2 linked regions of the Orrella dioscoreae genome follow. The protein of the gene in region 1 binds, or shares a complex with, the protein of each later gene. Links are inferred from orthologs where the notes say so. Each region holds a gene or a part of one and is shown in the gene's direction. Other genes may lie near its edges. The genes, in order: groL and metK.

Evidence for each region.
Region 2: the proteins of groL (region 1) and metK are in contact, whole or in part, in a cryo-EM structure (PDB 8P4O), measured with the Escherichia coli proteins. The link is inferred for Orrella dioscoreae from one-to-one orthologs.

Annotation. Positions count from the first base shown.
Region 1 is NZ_LT907988.1:3,958,805-3,967,022, forward strand. What follows is about bases 1,610-4,558. They hold groL (chaperonin GroEL), read left to right. Parts: upstream 1,610-2,238; coding sequence 2,239-3,879; downstream 3,880-4,558. Other genes in these bases: ODI_RS18335 (co-chaperone GroES), read left to right, coding at 1,914-2,201; ODI_RS18345 (LysR family transcriptional regulator), read right to left, coding at 3,971-4,558. In the rest of the region: ODI_RS18325 (Bug family tripartite tricarboxylate transporter substrate binding protein), read left to right, coding at 1-645; ODI_RS18330 (SMI1/KNR4 family protein), read right to left, coding at 676-1,377; more of ODI_RS18345, read right to left, coding at 4,559-4,894; ODI_RS18350 (short-chain fatty acid transporter), read left to right, coding at 5,030-6,511; ODI_RS18355 (molybdopterin-dependent oxidoreductase), read left to right, coding at 6,532-8,218.
Region 2 is NZ_LT907988.1:4,693,821-4,701,894, reverse strand. What follows is about bases 2,303-5,107. They hold metK (methionine adenosyltransferase), read left to right. Parts: upstream 2,303-3,025; coding sequence 3,026-4,189; downstream 4,190-5,107. Other genes in these bases: ODI_RS21500 (TauD/TfdA dioxygenase family protein), read left to right, coding at 4,415-5,107; ODI_RS21510 (lysophospholipid acyltransferase family protein), read right to left, coding at 2,303-2,677. Outside these bases: dapF (diaminopimelate epimerase), read right to left, coding at 1-812; ODI_RS21515 (lysophospholipid acyltransferase family protein), read right to left, coding at 873-1,808; more of ODI_RS21510, read right to left, coding at 1,805-2,302; more of ODI_RS21500, read left to right, coding at 5,108-5,359; ODI_RS21495 (ABC transporter substrate-binding protein), read left to right, coding at 5,491-6,507; ODI_RS21490 (DUF1289 domain-containing protein), read left to right, coding at 6,694-6,900; ODI_RS21485 (glycosyltransferase family 4 protein), read left to right, coding at 6,968-8,062. UniProt on the Escherichia coli protein: Catalyzes the formation of S-adenosylmethionine (AdoMet) from methionine and ATP.

The DNA of each region.
Region 1 (8,218 bases):
CCCTATGACCCGCTGAAGGACTTCTCCCACGTCGGCCTGGTCTCCAGCTATCCGTACGTGCTGGTCAGCAAGGCAGGCGCCTTTCCCGACTTCGCTACCGTATTGCAGCGGGCCGCCGCAAAACCGGAGAGCGTATCGATGGCGTACACGGGCCATGTGAAATCACTGTCGGTCGACTGGCTGAGCGTCCTGACCCAGTCCAAGATCCTGAAGGTGCCGTACAAGGGAGACAACGACGTGATCAGCGACCTGGCGGGCGGCCGGGTCGACATCGCGATGATCGGCCCCTCGGTGGCCATGCCCCTGGTCACCGAAAAAAAACTGGACGCCCTTGCCGTCACGTCGAAGGCACGCTTGCCCGCGCTGCCCGACGTTCCTGCGGTGAACGAATCCGTTGCAGGATTCCAGGTGGATGTGTGGACGGGGCTGGTGAGCCACCAGAAGGCCCCCGAAGCGAGTCTGGAAGTGCTGCGCAGCGCGTTGACGAAGACGCTTCAGGATCCTGCATTCCAGGAACGTCTGAGCCAGACGGGAGATACGGTGCTGATGGGTAACGGGCCGGCATTCCAGCAACGGATTGCCGATGATCTGGCGCTTTGGGGGAAGGTGATGAAGGACGGGGGGATTCAGCCGATCACGCAGTGACGGTTGGGGTGAACTCAGGACGGGCAGCCCTTATGCTGCCCGATTCTGCAGGTAGAGGCCGCGAAAGAACACGGCCATGTTCGGCCACCAGACTGTAGACCTGTCTGTTTCCCACGCGGCTAGCGGGTCGTCTTCATATTTACTGAAGAACGCCTTGCAGACGCGCGGCGAAGCCGCTTCGCGATAGTCCAACAGGATCGCCTCGCTGCCGGCGCAGGCAATCGCGATCAGCCTTGGGTCAAGGTTGCTGCAATCCAGGTTGCCCTGATCTAGGTCCTCCCATTCCGCGGGCAGGCGTTCACGCAACGGTGCGACGTCCTCCAGCGCCAGATACTGATGGGTTGCCTGGGGAATGGGCACGACGTCGCTGCTATGGGGGTTGCTCATGTCTCCCCAATAGAGGGTTCCCACCCAGCCGCCGTTGAAGTGCTTGTATACGTTGCGCCATGGCATTGGCAGGCGAACGCCCAGTCGGTCTTCTTGCGCGGCAATCTGCGCTTCCGTTAAGCGTCCACTGTCCTTGACGCCAACCCGTCTTTGCCACACACGTTGTTTTATCAATTCGGGATCTGTTTCGGGTTCGATCTCCGTGTGTTGGTCCAGGTACCAGGTGAAAATGTTGTTCACTTCCACACGTGTGGTTGGTTGCTTCAAGCGTTTTGCTTCGCGGCGTAGGTCTGCTTGGACTCGGCGCTCGTTCGGAATCTCTTCAGCCTGGCGCTCTTCCAGCATGCGACGGAAAAGCTGCTCGGTTTCGAGGGGTTCTGAAGGGGAGGGGGAAGATATTAATGTCGTCATTTTCCGTAGACCCCTTGGGGGGCTGAATCAGATCAGGTCGCTACGGCGTCTGTTCCAGCACAACAAGAAGGCTGGAACACTCCGGGAGCTCCCCCTTAATTGGGCTGTGGCATAGGTATTGGATACAAAAGTTGAACAAGGCATTAGCACACCCTGTGGCAATTGGCCTTACCCTGAGTTTGACACGCGGAGACGAACTTCCGGAGCGAAATCCAGCTGGAGACCGTACCACTGCTCGCTAAAAGTGGAGGGATTACCCTGCCGCCTACGACCACCGAGCCAATTCCAAACTCGATGAACTTCGACAGCTGGCGCAAGTTCCAACTTAGATAAAAGTCTCCCCCTCCCCCCTTGAACCCAGCCAAACCATCCCTATAATTAGCACTCATCAGTCGAGAGTGCTAACAACCCTCCGGCTGGGGCAATTTCCTAATTTTCCACCCAACCTATTGATTTAACAGGAGTTCTTCATGGCCCTGCGTCCCCTGCATGATCGCGTGATCATCAAGCGTCTGGACAACGAGCGCAAAACTGCCTCGGGCATCGTCATCCCTGAAAGCGCGGCTGAGAAGCCCGATCAAGGTGAAGTCCTGGCCGTCGGCCCGGGCAAGAAGACGGAAGACGGCAAAGTCCTGCCGGTCGACCTGAAGGTCGGCGACAAGGTGCTGTTCGGCAAGTACGCCGGCCAGTCCGTCAAGGTCGATGGCGAGGAACTGCTCGTCATCCGCGAGGAAGAAATTCTCGCCGTGATCCAGTAATTCTTCTCGACAACCGAATCCATAAAGGAAGCTGCAAATGGCTGCCAAGCAAGTTCTGTTCGGCGATGACGCTCGCGTGCGTATCGTCCGTGGCGTGAATGTCCTCGCCAACGCTGTCAAGACGACCCTGGGCCCCAAGGGCCGCAACGTGGTGCTGGAGCGCTCGTTCGGCGCCCCCACGGTGACCAAGGACGGCGTGTCCGTCGCCAAGGAAATCGAACTGAAGGACAAGTTCGAGAACATCGGCGCCCAGCTGGTGAAGGACGTTGCCTCGAAGACCAGCGACAACGCCGGTGACGGCACCACGACCGCCACGGTCCTGGCCCAAGCCATCGTCCAGGAAGGCCTGAAGTACGTGGCCGCCGGCTTCAACCCCATCGACCTGAAGCGCGGCATCGACAAGGCTGTCGCCGCCGCCGTCGCCGAGCTGCAAAAGCAAAGCAAGCCCGTCACGACCTCGAAGGAAATCGCGCAAGTCGGCTCGATCTCGGCCAACAGCGACTCCTCCATCGGCCAGATCATCGCTGACGCGATGGACAAGGTGGGCAAGGAAGGCGTCATTACCGTCGAAGACGGCAAGTCGCTGGAAAACGAGCTGGACGTCGTCGAAGGCATGCAATTCGACCGCGGCTACCTGTCGCCCTACTTCATCAACAACCCGGACAAGCAAGTTGCCGCCCTGGATGACCCGTTCATCCTGATCTTCGACAAGAAGATCAGCAACATCCGCGACCTGCTGCCCGTGCTGGAACAAGTCGCCAAGTCGAGCCGCCCCCTGCTGATCATCGCCGAGGACGTCGAGGGCGAAGCCCTGGCCACCCTGGTCGTGAACAACATCCGTGGCATCCTGAAGACCACCGCCGTCAAGGCGCCTGGCTTCGGCGACCGCCGCAAGGCCATCCTGGAAGACATCGCCATCCTGACCGGCGGCACCGTGATCTCGGAAGAGACCGGCCTGTCGCTCGAGAAGGCCACGCTAGCCGAACTGGGCCAAGCCAAGCGCATCGAAGTGGGTAAGGAAAACACCACGATCATCGACGGCGCCGGCGATGCCAAGTCGATCGAAGCCCGCGTGAAGCAAGTGCGCATCCAGATCGAGGAAGCCACCTCGGACTACGATCGCGAAAAGCTGCAAGAGCGCGTGGCCAAGCTGGCTGGCGGCGTGGCCGTCATCCGCGTCGGTGCCGCCACCGAAGTGGAAATGAAGGAAAAGAAGGCCCGCGTTGAAGACGCCCTGCACGCTACCCGCGCCGCAGTGGAAGAAGGCGTCGTGGCCGGCGGCGGCGTGGCACTGCTGCGCGCCAAGCAAGCCATCGCTGACCTGAAGGGCGACACCCCCGACCAGAACGCCGGCATCAAGCTGATCCTGCGCGCTGTGGAAGAGCCCCTGCGCACCATCGTCATCAACGCCGGCGAAGAAGCCAGCGTGGTGGTCGACACCGTGCTGAAGGGCAAGGGCAACTACGGCTACAACGCCGCGACCGGCGAGTACACCGACCTGGTCGAGCAAGGCGTGCTGGACCCCACCAAGGTGACCCGCACCGCCCTGCAGAACGCCGCTTCGGTGGCCAGCCTGCTGCTGACGGCTGAAGCCGCCGTGGTGGAACTGGCTGAAGACAAGCCCGCTGCCCCGGCCATGCCCGGCGGCATGGGTGGCATGGGCGGCATGGACTTCTAAGAAGTCCTTGCCTGCCACGACCGGCATGCCGGTCGTGGCGCAAGCCAGTCAAAACAGCCCGGGTGCGAACCCGGGCTGTTTTTTTTTGCTATCAGTGGATATGCGATTCCCGCGCCAGGGTCTTGCCCAGCAGGCGCAAGGTGCTGGAGCAGGCCACCGCGGCCGGCGACAAGGGCGCCCCGCGCAGATACGCCAAGCCGATGTCCATGGACGGCACCGGATCCGAGACCGCGGTCCGGCTGATGCGTCCGCCGTCGTGCGACCAGGGCCGGAAGACCAGGTCCGACAGGATGGTGACGCCCACGTCCTGGGCCACCAGGCTGCGGATCGCTTCGATGGATTTGGTGCGAAACACCACCTTGGGCGTCAGGCCCGTCGCGGCCCAATAGCGGCTGACCGTCTCGACATGCTCGTCCATGTCCAGCAGCACGAACGGCTTCTCGGCGACATCGGCCAGCGAGACCGCCCCGCCTCCCGCAAAGGGATGGTGCACCGAGGTCCAAAGCCGCCGCTCCGAGCGCAGCAGGGTTTCGCGGGTGATCTCGGGCGTGTCGGACAGGTTGGACACCAGCACGATGGCGAAATCGAATTCTCCCTTCGCCAGGCCGTGCTCGATCTGCACGCGATCGAGCTCGACGGGCTCGATCTCGACCTTCGGGAGCTGCCGGCGCGCCACATCGATGATGCGCGGCAGCATGTATTCGGACACGGTGTCGGTGATGCCTAGCCTGACCTTGCCGGTGACCGCCGAGACCGATTCATGCACTTCTTCAAGCGCGACGTCGAGCGTGCGCAGGATGTGCTCGGCATGCCGCAGGAAGCCGTCGCCCTGCACCGTCAGCCGCAAGCCGTTGGCGTGGCGCGTGAACAGCGGCGCATTCAGGGCGGTTTCCAGGCTGCGCAGGGAGGTGGTCAAGGTGGGCTGGCTGACGAAACAGCGCTGGGCCGCGCGCGAGACCTGGCCGGTGGCGGCGGCCGCGACGAAGTGCTGGAGCTGCTTGAGGGTGATCGACATAGAAAATCCCTATATCCATCTATAAAAAATAGAGATTATCAATTTTTGGCGGGTGGCCCTAGCATCTTCCCCCGCGGCGCCCGCAAGGCCTGCGCAGAAATCCGACTCATAAAACTTGAAGATTCTGGGGAAAACATGTCATCGACGACCAAGTCCGGCGGCCTACCCGCGCGCCAATCCGAGCAGCAACCTCCTGGCAGCGATGGCGACATCGGCCTGCTGACCCGCCTGGGCCTGCGCTTTACCGCCTGGGCGGAAAAGTGGTTCCCGGACGCTTTCGTGTTTGCCGCGCTGGCCGTGGCGGTGGTGTCGATTGCGGCCATGATCAACGGCTCCAGCCCGGTCGCCGTGTCCAAGGCTTTCGGTGACGGCTTCTGGAGCCTGATCGTCTTCACGATGCAGATGGCGCTGGTGGCCATCGGCGGCTATGCGGTCGCGACCTCGCCGCCCGCCGCCCGCCTGATCGCGCGCCTGGCTGCCATTCCCCGCACGGGCCGCTCGGCCGTGGGCTACGTGGCGGCGATCAGCATGATCCTGTCGCTGTTCAACTGGGGCGTGTCGCTGATCTTCAGCGCGCTGTATGCCCGCGCGCTGGCCCGCCGTGAAGACCTGCGCATGGATTACCGCGCGGCTGGCGCGGCGGCCTACCTGGGCCTGGGCGCCACCTGGGCGCTGGGCATCAGCTCGTCGGCCGCGCAGCTGCAGGCCAACCCCGGCAGCCTGCCCAAGAGCATCCTGGACATCACGGGCGTCATCCCGTTCAGCGAGACCATTTTCCTGTGGCAGTCGCTGGTGATGGCGCTGGTGCTGATCGTCGTGTCGATTGCCATCTCGCTGTGGTCGGCGCCCAAGGGCCAGCATGCCAAGACCGCGCAGGACCTGGGCGTGTCGCTGGACGATGCGCCGCCCGCCGCCGCGGAGCCCGGCGCCAAGCCGCGCCCCGGCGAGTTCTTCGAGCGCAGCCCGCTGCTGACGCTGCTGCTGTGCGCGCTGGGCTTCGGCTGGCTGGTGCAGGAGTTCATGACCAAGAACCCGATGGTGGCGATCTCGGGCCTGAACACCTACAACCTGATGTTCCTGATGATCGGGCTGCTGCTGCACTGGCGGCCCCGCAACTTCCTGGCCTCGGTGGCCAAGGCCGTGCCCTCGACGGTCGGCGTGATCATCCAGTTCCCGCTGTATGGCGCCATCGCGTCCATCATGACGTCCACGCCGGTGGGCGGCGTGTCGCTGTCGGACCGCATCGCGCATCTGTTCGTGAGCATCTCCAACACCGAGACCTTCGCGGTGGTGATGGGTGCCTATTCCGCCATCCTGGGCTTCTTCATTCCCTCCGGCGGCGGCAAGTGGATCATCGAGGCGCCCTATGTGATGCAGGCGGCGAATGACCTGCAGGTGCACCTGGGCTGGGCGGTGCAGGTGTACAACGCCGCGGAAGCGCTGCCCAACCTGATCAACCCGTTCTGGATGCTGCCGCTCTTGGGCGTACTGTGCCTGAAGGCGCGCGACATCGTGGGCTTCACCTTCCTGCAGTTGATCGTGCACACGCCGCTGGTCCTGTTCATGCTGTGGTTCCTGGGCCGGACCCTGACCTACGTGCCGCCGGTCATGCCCTGAGGCGCGACGCCCCTGCCCCGATGACTCAGACCACGGTCAAGCAAGGCTTCTGCACCCTGTGCCGCTCGCGTTGCGGCACCTTGAACGAGGTCCGCGACGACATGCTCGTCGCGGTCCGGCCCGACCCCTCGCATCCCACCGGCCAGGCGATGTGCATGAAAGGCAAGGCGGCGCCGGAGCTGGTGCACAGCCCGCACCGCCTGCACTCCCCCATGCGCCGCACCCGGCCCAAGACCGACGAGGACCCGGGCTGGGTGCGCATCAGCTGGGAAGAGGCGCTGGCCGAAGTGGCCAGGCAGCTGGGTCATTACCGCGACACCTGCGGCGCCGAGTCGGTGGTGTTTGCCGTGACCACGCCCAGCGGCACGCCGCTGGGCGACAGCATCGACTGGATCGAGCGCTTCGTGCGCAGCTTCGGCAGCCCGAACATCTGCTATGCCACCGAGATCTGCAACTGGCACAAGGACTTCGCGCATGCGTTTACCTTCGGCTGCGGCATGCCGCCTGCCGACTATGCGCAAGCCGACCTGATCCTGCTGTGGGGCCACAACCCCACCAACACCTGGCTGGCGCAGGCCAATGCCGTGGGCCAGGGCCGCGCCCAGGGCGCCAGGCTGGTGGTGGTGGACCCGCGGCCGACGGCGCTGGCGCAGCAGGCGGACGCATGGATGCCGGTGCGTCCGGGCACGGATGCCGCGCTGGCGCTGGCCCTGTCGCACCTGTTGATCGAGTCGGGACGCTATGACGAGACCTTCGTGCGCGACTGGACCAACGCGCCCCTGCTGGTGCGCGAGGACAATGGACTGTTCCTGAAGGAACGCGACCTCTGGCCCGACGCCGCGCAGGACCGCTACATGGCGTGGCACCAGGCCGCCCGGCGCGCGGTGCCCTATGACACCGAACTGGCGGCCGCCGAGCAAGGCAGTGCCGATTTCAGCCTGCGCGGGCGCGTCGTGGTGCCTGGCACGGCGCTGGCGTGCCGGCCTGCGTTCGACCACCTGGCGGCCATGTGCGCCAGCTATCCGCCCGACGTCGCCGAGCGCGTGACGGGCGTGCCGGCCGCGACGCTGCATGCGGTGGCCGACCTGCTGGCGGGCAGCAAGCGCATCGCCTATCACGCCTGGACGGGCATCGGCCAGCACACCAACGCGACGCAATCCGAGCGCGCGGTGGCGACGCTGTACGCCCTGTGCGGCAGCTTCGACAAGGTGGGCGGCAACCGGGTGCGCCAGGGCGCGCTGACCAATCCGGTAAATGCCCTGGCACTGCTGCCGGCCAGCCAGCGCGCCAAGGCGCTGGGCTTGCAGGAACGCCCCATCGGCCCGCCCGCCCACGGCTGGGTGACGGCGCGCGATACCTACAGGGCGATCCTGCGGGGCGAGCCTTACAAGGTGCGCGCGATGATGGCCTTCGGGACCAATCTGCCGGTGTCGCAGGGCGACACCGCGATGGCCCGGGAGGCGCTGTCGCAGCTGGACTTCCACGTGCACTGCGACCTGTTCGAGACGCCCGCCTCCCGTTACGCGGACATCTTCCTGCCGATCAACACGCCCTGGGAGCGCGAAGGCCTGCGCATCGGCTTCGAGATCAACGACCGCGCCGCGGGCTGGGTGCAGTTGCGCCAGCGCATGGTCACGCCGCGCGGCGAGTCGCGCTCGGACAACGAGATCCTGTTCGACCTGGCAACCCGGCTGGGCATGGGCGAGC
Region 2 (8,074 bases), 740 kb from region 1 along the record:
CTGTCGCCCAGCAGGGCGATATCGAGCACGCCACCGCGCGTGTGCACGGCCACGGGCGAATCGAGCAGGCCACGGCGGATGCCGGCGGCCACTGCCGCGCAGGCGCCCGTGCCACAGGCCAGGGTTTCGCCCGCGCCGCGTTCATGGACGCGCAGGCGGATGGTGTGACGGTCGACGACCTGCATGAAGCCCGCGTTCACGCGCTTGGCAAAGCGCGGATGCGATTCGATGTAGGGGCCGACGCGGCCGACAGGTGCCGTGTCGACGTCGTCGACCACCTGCACCGCATGGGGATTCGAGATGGCGACCAGGGACAGCAGCACCGACGCGGGGCCGCCCGGCGTGGCGGCCTCGTCCAGCGGCAGTTCCCACAGCGTGTCGGCGTGCTCGGGCCGCGAGGCCAGGCCGGTGGTGTCGAAGGGCAGCGCGGCGGGCTCGTAGCAGGTGAGGCCCATGTCGACCGTCACGCGGCCGTCCGCCGTTGCGTCCAGCACGATGACGCCCGTGGCGATCTCGGCGCGCAGCGGGTTCTTGCTGGACAAGCCCTGCTCGTGCACGAAGCGCACGAAGCAGCGGGCGCCGTTGCCGCAGTGCTCGACCTCGCTGCCGTCCGCGTTGAAGATGCGATAGCGGAAGTCGGCATCGGGGCGCGTGGCGGGCTCGACCAGCAGGATCTGGTCGGCGCCGATGCCGAGGTGCCGGTCGGCGAGCGCGCGGGCACGCGCCGCCGTCATCTGGATGGGCGAACGTACGCCGTCGAGCACGATGAAGTCGTTGCCCGCGCCGTGCATTTTGGTGAATGGCCAAGTCATCCCGCCATTATCGCCTAGTTGGCGGGCGATGGCGTGCCCGGCGCGGATGTTGCAACCGCCTCAATAGAGGCCGGGTTCGCCAGGGGGGCGGGTCTTGAAGCGGCGGTGCACCCAGTAGTATTGGCTGGGCATGTCGCGCGTCCAGTCCTCGACCATCCGGTTGATCCGGGCGGTGGCCGCCTCCAGGCCGTCCTCGCCCGGGAAGTCCGCCAGGGCGGGCAGAACCTCGATGTGATAGCGGCCGGTGGCAGGATTCCAACTGCCGCGGATAGGCAGCACGGGCAGCTTCCACGTGCTGGCAAGTTGCGCGGTGGCGGGGATGGTGGCCGCCGGCGTTCCGAAGAAAGGAACGAAGAGGGAACCCTTGCGGCCGAAATCCATGTCGGGCAGGTAGTACAGGGGGCGGCCCGCTTTCACGTGGCGCAGCAGGGGCCGCACGCCGTCCCGGCGGTTGACCAGGTGGACGTCGTTGAAGCGGGCCCGGCCTTCACGTACCAGCGCATCGACGTCGGGGTCGCTTTGTGGTGAGTACATGGTGGCGCCGCTCGGCGTTTCCATGGTCAGGCGAGAGGCTGCGGCATCCAGCGCGATGAAGTGCGGGGCGAGGAGGATGCAGGACTGGCGGGCGGCGACCAGTGGCTTCAGGTTTTCCTCGTAGCCCGACAGGGAAACCAGTTCGCGCACGCGTTCGGGGGGGGCAAACCACAGTACGCCGCGATCCACGACCGATTGTGCCAGGGCATGGAAGTGATCGCGCAGCAGGCGCTCGCGCGCGGCTGCGTCCAGCTCGGGAAAACAGATCTCCAGGTTGCGGCGGGCAACCCGGGCGCGTGGCCGCACCAGCCGGTAGGACAGTCCCCCCAGCAGTTTGCCGAGCCGCAGGCGAGTCGTGTTGGAACGGTTTCCGAACCACGTGAACAGCGCTTTGAGTGCGCGGTATTTCCATCCGCGCGGGATGGCGGGTGGCGCGAGGGATGGGTGCCGGTCGTCCGTCATGCCGCGTCTTCCGAGGGCAGGGCGCCGGGGGCCGCGGGTGCGCCTTTCGGCGTCTTGTAGCGGTTGTACCCCCAGAGGTACTGCTCGGGGCAACGGCGGATGAGGCTTTCCATGGTCTGGTTGATCAGCGTCGCCTGCGCCTCGGGGGATTCGGGCAAAGGCTCGGGCACGGGCACGTAATGCATCTGCCAGCCAGCGCCCTTGGGCAGACGCTCACCGGCGACCAGCACGACGGGCGCGTTCGTCTGCCTGGCCAGCCGGGCCGGCAGGGTGACAGAATAGGCTTGGCGGCCGAAGAAGGGCGCCCAGACGCCTTCGCCTTCGCCGGGCGCCTGGTCGGGCAGCATGCCGATGTCCTCCCCCTGGCGCAGTGCGCGCACGAACGCCCGCACGCCAGACTGGTTGGCCGGCACGACCTTCATGCCGGCGGATTCGCGCGCCAGTTGCATGACGGGGGCAAGCGCGGCCTTGCGCGGCGGCCGGAACATGACGGTGAGCGGATGCCGGCGCACCCTGTAGCGGGCGGTGATCTCGAAACAGCCCAGGTGGGGGGTCAGGTACAGCACGCCGCGGCCCTGCGCGTGCAGCGCGGCGATCATCGCCTCGTCCTCGGGGCTGCTGCGCACGCGCGCCAGGCTGTCATCGCTGCGGAACCAGACCCGTGCCAGTTCCAGGATCATCGCGCCGGTCTCGCCCGCCGCCCGGCGCGCGAAGGCCGGCGAGTCGTAGCCCGCCTGGGCGGCATTGGCGCGCAGGCGTTGGCGGTACTTGGTGGGCAGTGCATAGACCAGACGTCCGACCAGTCGGCCCAGGCCCTGGAGGAGGGAGAGCGGCAGGTGGGACAGCAGGCGAAACAGGAACAGCAGCATCGGCGGGCGTCGGGAATGGGGAGGGCGGACAGGCTTGCCGGCAGGCCTGGGGAGGGCGTCGCCGGGCCGGGGCGCCATGGGGTTGCTGACGCCATCCGCGAGAACATGTGCTATTTTCGCTTAAAATCACTTTGGCCGCCGAGTTAACGACAACTTGCGGGGCGGCCGCGGTTCCCTGTCTTGCCAGATGCTGGCACCGGCATTGAACCAGCTGGGGTGGCCGCCAGTCCATTCCTACCGCTAAAGCGTCGCGCCCAGATCCAAGCGTTCGTACTACGGTTGCATTTGGGGCTTCGCGCCTCAGTCAACCCGTGCCGTTTATCGGACACATTTACAGGACGTCATCTCGTGGCCCAGAACGATTTCCTCTTCACTTCCGAGTCCGTTTCCGAAGGTCATCCCGACAAGGTCGCCGACCAGATCTCGGACGCCGTGCTCGACGCCATCTTCACGCAAGACCCGAACGCTCGCGTAGCCGCCGAGACGCTGTGCAATACCGGTCTCGTCGTGCTGGCAGGCGAGATCACCACCACTGCCAACGTCGACTACATCCAGGTCGCGCGCGACACGATCCGCCGCATCGGCTATGACAACACCGATTTCGGCATCGACTACAAGGGTTGCGCGGTGCTGGTCGCCTACGACAAGCAGTCGCCCGATATCGCCCAGGGCGTGGACCGCAGCGCCGAGGACTACCTGAACCAGGGCGCTGGCGACCAGGGCCTGATGTTCGGCTATGCCTGCGACGAAACCCCTGACCTGATGCCCGCTCCCATCTGGTACTCGCACCGCCTGGTGCAGCGCCAGAGCGAACTGCGCAAGGACGGCCGCCTGCCGTGGCTGCGTCCCGACGCGAAGTCGCAGGTCACCTTCCGCTACGTCGACGGCAAGCCCGTCGAGGTGGACACCGTGGTGCTGTCGACGCAGCACGCGCCGGAGATCTCGCAGTCCGACATCCATGACGCGGTCATCGAGCACATCATCCGCCCCAGCTTCCCCGAAGGCCTGATCACCGACAAGACGCGCTTCCTGGTCAATCCGACCGGCCGTTTCGTCATCGGCGGCCCGCAAGGCGATGCCGGCTTGACCGGCCGCAAGATCATCGTCGACACCTACGGCGGCGCATGCCCGCACGGTGGTGGCGCGTTCTCGGGCAAGGATCCCTCGAAGGTCGACCGTTCGGCTGCCTATGCCGCGCGCTATGTCGCCAAGAACGTGGTGGCAGCCGGCCTGGCGCGCCAGTGCCAGGTGCAGGTGAGCTACGCCATCGGCGTGGCCGAGCCCATCAACATCACGGTCTATACCGAAGGCACGGGCATCATTCCCGATGACCAGATCGCCAATCTCGTGCGCGAGCACTTCGATCTGCGCCCCAAGGGCATCGTCAACATGCTCGACCTGCTGCGCCCCATCTACACCAAGACGGCGGCCTATGGCCACTTCGGCCGCGCCGAGCCCGAGTTCACGTGGGAACACACGGACAAGGCCGAAGCGCTGAAGAAGTCGGTCTGAGTGTGATCGTCGAGGCGGGCCGTCGCTCCGGCCTGCCCTGATCGCCAGAGGCGCCCCGCGGGGCGCCTTTTTCATGCGCGCGGCGGGCAAGGCCGTGCGTGGCGCGATCTCCCGCATGTCGACATATCCAATCGTTCGTTGGGAGCGCATGGCGGCATCGCTAGGATGACAGTGCGGCCGTCCTGGCGATGGCCTTCATTCCCCGATAGCCTGGAGACAGTCACCATGAGCGCCCACGCCGACCTGCCCACCTTTGGCCTGGACATCCGCCCGCTAGCCGGCCGCATCGGCGGCGAGGTGCGTGGCCTGCGGCTGTCCGACGAATTGACCGACGAGGTCTTCGGCCGGGTCCGGCAGGCCTTGCTGCATTACAAGGTGCTGTTCTTCCGCGGCCAGTCGCATCTGGACGATGCCGCGCACCAGCGCGTGGGCGACCGCTTCGGCAGGACCGTGGCGCATCCCACGGTGCCGGCGCCCGCGGGCACGCGCATCTTCGAGCTGGATGCATCGCGCGGCGGCGGCCGGGCCGACTCCTGGCATACCGACGTGACGTTCGCCGAGGCCTTCCCGAAGTACGGCATCCTGCGTGCGGTGACCGTGCCTGCCTATGGCGGTGACACCATCTGGGCCAACACTGCCGCCGCGTATGCCCACCTGCCCGAGTCCCTGCAACGCCTGGCCGACGGCCTGTGGGCGGTGCACAGCAACGACTATGACTATGGCGCGAGCCGCACGGGCATCAGCGACGTCCGCTTGAAGCATCACAACGAGGTGTTCAAGGCCACCGTCTATGAAACCGAGCATCCGCTGGTGCACGTGCATCCGGAAAGCGGCGAGAGGGCCTTGCTGCTGGGGCACTTCGTGCGTCGCATCGTGGGCCTGCCCACCACCGAATCCAGCCGCCTGTTCGAGATCTTCCAACAGCGCGTGATCCGTCCCGAGAACACCGTGCGCTGGTCCTGGCAGAAGGACGACGTCGCCATCTGGGACAACCGGGCCACCCAGCATTTCGCCATCAACGACTATGGCGACCAGCCGCGCCTGGTTCGCCGGGTGACGGTCGAGGGCGAACCCGCCGTGGGCATCGATGGCCGCCGCAGCGTCGCGCGCCGCGGGCCTGGCGTGGACGCGCCCAGCCAGGCGCCTGCCGCGGTGCCGGTCGCAGCCTGACACGGCGGGGCGCGTCCTCGCCAGGCCCGTCGGTTCCATGTCGTGACGTACCCGCCATGGCCACCTGTACAGGCGTGCCTTGCGGGCGCGTGCATGCCTTTTCCTTTCCTTTCTTTCAGGTGATGGGTTCCATGGTTCGTTTTTCCTTTGTCCGTGCATGGGGCGTCGCACTGCTCGGTGCGAGCCTGATGCTGGGCGCCGCGTCCGCGATGGCCGACACGTCCCGCATCGCCGTGGCAGACCAGTTCGGCCTGGGCTCCTTGTTGTGGAACGTGGTCAAGGACCAGAAGTTGATCGAGAAGCACGGCAAGGCTGCCGGCGTCGATATCGCCGTGGAGTGGAAGCGCCTGTCGGGCGGCGCGGCGATGAACGAGGCCGTGCTGTCCGGCTCGATCGACGTGGGCACGGGAGGCGTGCCGCCCTTGCTGACCTTGTGGGACCGGACCCGCGGGCGGCAGGAGGTGAAGGCGATCTCGGCCATCGTCTCTACGCCGCACTACCTGGTCACCAATCAGCCGCGCATCCGCAGCCTGGATGATTTCTCCGATGCCGATCGCATCGCGGTGCCGGCGGTGAACGTCTCCATCCAGGCCCGCCTGTTGCAGATGGCGGCCGCCAAGCAGCATGGACAGGCCCAGTTCAATCGCTATGACGCCCTGACCGTGGCGCTGCCGCATGCCGACGCGACCAGCGTGCTGCTGGCGGGCGGCAACGCCGTCGTGGGCAGCTTTGCGGGCGAGCCCTTCACGACGCTGGCCTTGCGCAACCCGTCGGTGCACAAGGTCATCAGTTCCTACGAGATCCTGGGCGGCCCGCATACGGTCAACCTGATCTGGGCGACCAGCCGCTTCCGCGAGCGCGAGCCCAAGGCCTATCGCGCGGTGCTGGCGGCGCTGGCCGAGGCGCAGACATTCGTTCAGGCCGACCCGCAGGCGGCGGCCGATGTCTTCCTGCGCCAGGGCGACTCCAGCCTGCCGCGCGAGCAGGTGCTGGCCCTGATCCAGAATCCCGAGACCCGCTATACGCTGGTGCCCGAGAACACCTTCCCCTTTGCGCGGTTCATGCACCAGGTGGGCGCGATCAAGCACCTGCCTGCGTCCTGGAAGGACTACTTCTTCGAGGAGGCCTACGCCCTGGGCGGGAGCTGAGGCGGGCGGCCAATGGCCCGGTCAGGCATTCACGCACCCGCCGTAGGGACAGAAAATGGGGCCGCAAGGTCTGGTGCTAAGCTTGACGCGATGTGTGCAACACCCGACTCCCTCTTGCCGCCCCCTGCGGCGGCCCCGTCCGATGACAGGGACACCGCTGCCGCCAGCGGCGTCCCGCTCCACCGTATCGAGATCAAGACCGCGCGCGGCACGTTCGTCGCGACGGATTCCCCCTGCGTGGCGGTCTGCTCCACCCTCTATGACGACATCTGCCGGGGCTGCGGCCGCACGGCCATGGAAGTCGCCAATTGGGTCTTCATGAACGAAGCGGAAAAGCATGAGGTCTGGGTGCGCATCCGCGCCCAGGGTTATCCGCGCCGCAACAACCCCTAGCCCCTTGTCTTGGTCATGTCATGTGGTCGGTGCCTAATAGCCGCAACGTCACCCGACAGACCGCCTCATGCGTATCCTGCTCGTTACTGATGCTTGGCATCCCCAAGTCAGCGGTGTGGTCCGTACCTGGACCATTATGCAGAAGCTCCTGGTCTCCTGGGGCCATGAACTTGTCGTCATCAGCCCGCAAGGCGCACGCACCGTCAGGGCGCCGTCCGAAAAGGGCCTGCGGCTGGCCATCGATCCGGCCTCGCACCTGCGCCGCCAACTGGGCGATTTCGTGCCCGATGCCATGCACATCGCCACCGAAGGCCCGCTGGGCGTTGCCGCCCGCAGCCTGGCCATGAAGCGCGGCTGGCGCTACACCACCTCCTTCCACACGGTCTTCCCCGAATACCTGCGCATGCGCATGGGCATTCCGGCCGGCTGGACCTGGCGCTACATGCGCTGGTTCCACAAGCACTCCCAGCGCGTGCTGGTGCCGACGCACGCCATGCGCACGCTGCTGGCCTCGCACGGCCTGTGCAACATGCAGGTCTGGGCGCGCGGCGTCGACGCCCGGGCCTTCGCGCCCGATGACGGCATGGCCCTGGCCGGCCTGCCGCGCCCCATCCACCTGAGCGTGGGGCGCCTGGCCCGTGAAAAGAATCTCGACGCCTTCCTGTCCCTGGACCTGCCGGGCAGCAAGGTCGTGGTGGGCAGCGGTCCCGACGAGGCGCGGCTGCGCCGCCGCCATCCCGACGCCGTGTTCCTGGGCATGGTCCCGCATGACCGCCTGGCGCCGCTCTATTCGGCGGCCGATGTGTTCGTCTTCCCGAGCCTGACCGACACCTTCGGGCTGGTGATGCTGGAGGCCATGGCTTGCGGCACGCCGGTCGCGGCCTTGCCGGGCGAGGCGCCGCAGGCGGTGGTGGAAGAGGGCGTCACGGGTTGCCTGGATGCAGACCTGGCGCGCGCCTGCCATGCCGCGCTGTCCCTGGACCGTGTCACGGTGCGCGAACGCACGCTGGGCCGCACCTGGGAGACCATCGCGCTGGCGCTGCTGGGGGCGTTGACGCCGCTGCGCGCCGCGCAGGCGCAGGCCTTGCCGCAAGAGGCGGGCGCAGGTATACAATGCGGGCTTCCTGAGGAGCGTTGCGACGGGTCGCGCGTTGTCCGCTAGGGGGCGCATCCC